Regions from separate parts of the Metasolibacillus sp. FSL H7-0170 genome, predicted to be linked through region 1. Evidence: predicted binding sites of a transcription regulator. Region 1 holds the regulator's gene; the other holds the start of a gene.

Region 1 (3,174 bases):
TTTTCAAATTGTATTCTGGACGATATCCGTTATTTACTGCGCGTCGCATTCCGCGTCGTATTTTAGCATTGTGCAGCTTGCGCTGATACTCCTCTACTATTGCTAAAATTTCTAAAAGCATTGTATCCATCTCATTTAATGCTAGTGGACCAGCATCATTTAAAGATATGACCGAGATACCCTGCTTTTGTAAAAGATGTAACACTGCTACGCGTGCATTGCCTCGTCCTAATCGTGTTTCATCTTGGACGAACAAAGTTGTCATATTATTTTCCTTCATATAATCTAACATATCTAACAAGCCATCTCTTTCCACATCGAAGCCGCTCTGTTGGTCCTCAAATATTTCAACTATATGAAAATGCAAGCTGCTTGCATATGCTTTTAGCTCTTCTTTTTGCCTTGCAAGAGATGTATATTGGGTTGATTTCTCGGTGCTTACCCTCACATATATGACCGCAGTTTGTGTAACCATTAATTGTTATTCGCCACTTCACGCGAATGGCTATCCTCTGTCATTTGCTTGGCAATAATAGAGCGTTTTTCAATTGGCACTAGCAACTGTTGTCCAATCACTATTTTTTCGTCAGAAAGGTAATTTGATTTTTTCACAAAGCCAATCCATTGCTCCGTTGACATTTTACCTCGGTACTGTTCGGCTAAAGACCAAAGCGTATCCCCATGTTCAATGATTATTTCTTCATATTGTTCAATATCCTCATCAGTAATAACTAACACTGAAATGACAAATACCGTAAATGCTACAAAAACTGCAATATAACTATTTTTTTTCAACCAATTCATAGTAACGCCTCCTGAAATAGAATGTTCGTTCGGAATGTATGTTCTCATATTAAAACGAACAAACGTTTTTGTCAACAATTATTTTCGAACTAATGTTTGCATTTATTTTTCTCTTTTGTTATACTGAAAATAAGAAAATTTGTTCTATCAATTACGCCTCGGCGTAATTACATTCAGTTTTTTGAAGCGCCTTCAAACTCGTTTTAAAAATCTGTGATTATCGTCGGAGGCTTATCTTTGTTTAGCGAGCAACTTTACATATGCTGAACAAGGTCCAATATAGCGTCCCTCCCATCATCTATGAATGGTGAGAGTAGTTTACTAAAACAAGATAAAAGAGGTGAATGAGTTGACAAAAGTATCAAAACGCCAAGAAGCAATTTTAGCTTTTATTAAAGAAGAAGTTAAAACAAAAGGTTATCCACCGTCAGTTCGTGAAATCGGTGAAGCGGTTGGTTTAGCATCTAGTTCTACTGTACATGGCCATTTAGCTCGTTTAGAAAGCAAGGGACTTATTCGTCGAGACCCAACAAAGCCACGCGCTATTGAAATTTTAGACAACAATAATGATAGTGAGATAGAACAACAAGGTGTTATCCATGTTCCTTTGATTGGCAAAGTAACGGCAGGACTTCCTATTTCAGCCATCGAGAATATCGAGGAATACTTTCCTCTTCCAAACTCATATGGCACTTCTGAGGATCAGCTATTTATGTTAGAAATTATGGGAGAATCAATGATTGAAGCTGGAATTTTAGATGGAGACTATGTAATTGTTAAGCAAAAATCAACTGCAAACAATGGTGAAATTGTCGTTGCGATGACAGAAGATGATGAGGCAACAGTAAAGCGTTTTTATAAAGAAAAAACACATTTTCGTTTACAGCCTGAAAACTCTTCAATGGACCCTATTTTAGTAAATCAAGTAACGATTTTAGGGCAGGTTGTCGGTCTATATCGTAAAATACAATAATACAAAAACTGAGCACCGGATTTTTGGGACAGCTCAGTTTTTTACTTTGAATATACTATTCATTTTTTAAAAGCTAGCATGATTTTCACATCATTAATTGTGGAGAAAAACGAGGAATATTATTGGAAATTTTCGTGATGTCCTATGAGGTTCATTCATATGTAAAAGCATGCTAGCGGGGTATTAGTGCTATTTTACATCCGCTTTGAAAAATTGTGAATGTTTATAAATGACGTATAATTTTCGTAAAAAGCCGTATTTTGATGATTTCCAGCGTTGTTTGCAACAAAATTATGCTTTTTATATAAGAAATCTCAGAAAATTGCCTGCCTATAAATACCTGTTATTTGACACTTCATCTATTTTTCTTTTGTTTCATACGTGTAACTAAAAAACCGCCTTTAAACGACTTCGGCTCATATGACATAATAAAGGCATTTGGCTCAAATCGCTCGACAATTTGAAACAGTTCGTGCTCACGATTACGCTTCGTTAAAATTTCATATTTATAGCGCTCACTATCGCGTCCTTCGCCCTTGTAAATTGTAACTGCAAAACCTTCATTCCTTAAAAACTCCACTAGTTCATTGTTTTTATTTTGCGTATTAATCGCAGCAAAAACATAGCCTACTGCTAATTTCCGCTCAATCATCGTACCTAAAAAAATACCTAGCCCAAAGCCAACTGCATAAACAACCATCGCTAATACGCTCTGAGTTCCACTGAATACGAGGGACAAACCAAACACATAAATCAGTACTTCAACCATACCTATAATTGATGCTAAAACCGTAATATTTTTTACTAAAAAGATTGTACGAAGCGTTAATAAAGGCACATAAATAAGTTGTAAAATAATAATTAATAAAATATTATTCATACGCAGGACCTTTCATAATCTTTTATAATGGTATTTTTCTGCTATCGTATAACTATATAATAGTACTCGATTATCAAGTTATTATTTCACGTTTAATCAATTACGCCTTGACGTAATTGTGTCCAGATTCTTTCAAGCTATTTGGTGGAAGTTAACCTGAAACCGTCACGTCCTGTGACAACGGTTAACTGATTTGCATCATGCAAGCCTCCCTTCAAAATCTGTGACATCCGGATGTTGGTCACTCAGTCATTATCGCAAGATGCGATGTTCTTAGACTGAGTTCCTCTTTATCAGCAAGTGTTTGAAAACCCGCTGAAATCGGTCTAATGCTTGCATTTATTTTGCCACCTATAGAGATGGAAGACTTCTGCTTAAAGAGGTTAAATGGATTGGATCGAGTAATTTTTCAGCTTCGTCCACACTTAATAAACCTTTTTCAACAACAATCTGTTTTACCGTTGTTTTTTTGCTTTGCGCTTCCGCTACTATTTCATTAGCAATTTCGTAACTAAAT
Region 2 (3,174 bases), 490 kb from region 1:
ATGCCAACCAACACATCGTATGTCCCTTTGCGCAGCTCGCGAATAATTTCAATGCGCTCTAGCGTTTTAATTTCAGAGTGCAAATATTCTACCTTTAAGCCTGCTTCCTTTAAATAAGAAGTTAAATCCTCCGACATTTTTTTCGTCAATGTCGTTACAAGCACTCGCTCTTTGCGCTCCATGCGTTGATGGATTTCATCTATTAAATCATCAATTTGCCCTTCAATTGGACGCACATCAATTAGCGGGTCTAATAAGCCTGTTGGACGGATAATTTGCTCAACCATTTCCGGTGTATGCTCTAGCTCATACGGACCTGGCGTCGCTGATACATAAATCGCCTGACTAATCTTTGAATCGAACTCTTCAAACTTTAGTGGACGATTATCCAAAGCTGATGGCAAACGGAAGCCATGCTCCACTAACACTGACTTTCTCGCTTGGTCACCATTGTACATTCCACGCACCTGCGGCAATGTTACATGGCTTTCATCAACAATGAGTAGAAAATCGTCGGGGAAATAGTCGAGCAATGTGTATGGTGTAGCCCCCGATTCGCGCAATGTTAAATGACGTGAGTAATTCTCAATACCTGAACAAAAGCCCATTTCTTTCATCATTTCTAAATCATAATTTGTACGTTGCTCTAGGCGCTGTGCCTCTAACAATTTATCCTCCGCACGAAACTTTGTTAACTGCTCGTCCAGCTCCACCTCAATGTTTTTAATGGCCTTAAGCATCTTCTCCTCACGTGTAACGAAGTGAGATGCCGGAAAAATAGCTACATGCTCACGCTCCGCTAAAATTTCACCCGTCAATGCATCGACCTCGCGAATACGGTCAATCTCATCTCCGAAAAACTCGACGCGAACACAATGCTCATCACGAGATGCTGGGAAAATTTCAACTACATCACCGCGCACCCGAAATGTTCCACGAATAAAGTTAATATCATTGCGCTCATATTGCACATCGACAAGACGACGTAACAGTTCATTACGCTCTATTTCCATCCCTGTGCGAATAGAAACAACCATTTCTCGGTATTCCTCTGGCGAACCTAAGCCATAAATACAAGAGACTGAAGCAATAATAATTACATCATTACGCTCAAATAATGCGGATGTTGCTGAATGTCGTAGTTTATCTATTTCATCATTGATGCTCGAATCTTTCTCGATATACGTATCCGTTTGTGGTACATATGCCTCGGGTTGGTAGTAGTCATAATAGCTGACAAAGTATTCCACTGCGTTATTTGGGAAAAACTCTTTAAATTCGCTATAAAGCTGACCTGCCAATGTTTTATTATGTGCCATAACAAGTGTAGGCTTATTTATTTGCTGGATAACATTCGAAACGGTAAATGTTTTCCCTGTACCTGTTGCACCTAGTAACGTTTGATGCCGCTTTCCTTCTCGAATGCCTTTAACAAGCTCCTGAATGGCACTTGGTTGATCACCATTAGGTTTATAAGCCGATTGTAAATCAAAAATTTCCGTCATGCTTTTTCGTCCCTTCTTGCCAATCTAGTTAGTTGTATTTTAGCATATTCATTTTCAAATATCGACAATTAAGCGAACATATATTCCTTCGTTTTTTAAAAATCTACTTTTCAAGCAAGTTTAATTCATCGCAGCGTCCCAAAAGCATTGTATTTCCTGCTTTTGGGACGCCTCAATTAAATTTAGCTTTTTAATGCAAATAAAAACAGCATGTTAGATTTTCACTTTTCTAACATGCTGCCCTATTTTTTTGCCATCCTTTAAGTGATTCACATAAAGGCAATGCTTTCTTCATTTGGTTGCTCCTCCAGCTCGCGTAATTCGCTTGTATAATTATAAAAATCTTGTTCATTCCTTTCATCTAATGCCACATCGATTAACTCTTTCAATTTTTCAATTCTTTGCAGCCTTTGGAGCCTACTTAAGAATAAGTCCAGATAAATATCACTCAACAATTGCTCGCATTGATTTTTAGTACCTTGCTGACCCACTGCGCGTAAAAACTCAGTGTATGAATAGAATTTATCCATGTTAATCACCTCGATGCTCTTTTTTCTATTATATAGAACAGAAAATCAATTTGCAATATTTTCTGATAATTTTATCTTTTCTAAATATTTTTATTGCTTTATCATCATTATTGTTGATTTCATTAACATAGATGTATTATACTGGATATTATAGAGGATAGGTGGATTGTTCTATTTTATTGGAGGAGATTCTAATTTGAATACAAGCATTAAACATCTAAATTCTTACTGTGTTACAAATGCAACTTATTTACTTTTACCAATAAAAAAAGACAAGCGGTTGCATACACTCGTCTTTGATAAAGCCGGTTGTCTCTACGTTTCACAAAGTCCCATGAAAATCATTCGCGCCTCATGCAGACAAATGGGAAGCAGCTACCAATCAGCGATAGAGCTTTCCAAACAATACTTCGGCGCAAACAAGCATAAACTCCCCATTGTCGTCGCAATCAATTACGGAGACCCTTGTGTTATGTTTCCTTTAATGTCTCCAAAATCCCCTTTGAACGGCTGGGTATCATTCAACTCCTTAATCAATATCCGAGACCAAGAAGGTCAAATTAACGTCACATTCAAAAATTTTTTAGATTCCGATTTAGATATTCAATATACATCTTTTTGTAAACAGTATGTCAGTGCAGCGATGTTACATAAGCACTTAACATCAAAATGGACGCATTTATATTAATTTAATGTATGAGCACCCCTCTATCCTCTACACTTGAAAAAAGGCTTTTCAGAAAAGTGTAACCTCCTCTGAATAGCCCCATAGCTTTCTATTTTATAATGCGCGAACGTAAATAAGCATTAATAAACGCATCAATATCTCCGTCCATTACCGCGCCAACATTTCCTGTTTCCTCGTTCGTACGATGATCCTTCACCATCGAATATGGGTGGAATACATAAGAACGAATTTGCGAGCCCCAGCCAATTTCCTTTTGCTCACCACGAATTTCATCAAGCTGCGCCTGTTGCTTTTCAATTTCTAATTGGTAAAGCTTAGCCTTCAACATTTGCATTGCTTTTTCACGGTTTTTAATTTGTGAGCGCTCCGCCTGACACTGCACTACGACACCTGTTGGTATATGCGTAATACGAACAGCAGAGTCCGTCGTATTAATATGCTGTCCACCAGC

The links. Region 1 encodes LexA, which represses DNA repair genes until DNA is damaged. Its sites were predicted from a motif close to CGAACATATGTTCG; they were not measured.
Region 2: uvrB (excinuclease ABC subunit UvrB) is a predicted target of LexA. The motif match lies at 1,579-1,592, and genes of this name have one in related genera.

Annotation. Positions count from the first base shown of each region.
Region 1 is NZ_CP151964.1:1,222,032-1,225,205, forward strand. Features, by position in the region: gene MHH70_RS05865 (recombinase family protein) at 1-475, opposite strand, end outside; gene MHH70_RS05870 (LysM peptidoglycan-binding domain-containing protein) at 475-804, opposite strand; gene lexA (transcriptional repressor LexA) at 1,154-1,777, shown strand; gene MHH70_RS05880 (DUF2179 domain-containing protein) at 2,133-2,657, opposite strand; gene MHH70_RS05885 (aspartate ammonia-lyase) at 3,009-3,174, opposite strand, start outside.
Region 2 is NZ_CP151964.1:1,712,099-1,715,272, forward strand. Features, by position in the region: gene uvrB (excinuclease ABC subunit UvrB) at 1-1,505, opposite strand, end outside; gene MHH70_RS08075 (IDEAL domain-containing protein) at 1,775-2,035, opposite strand; gene MHH70_RS08080 (competence protein ComK) at 2,232-2,723, shown strand; one part of gene prfB (peptide chain release factor 2) at 2,812-3,174, opposite strand, start outside.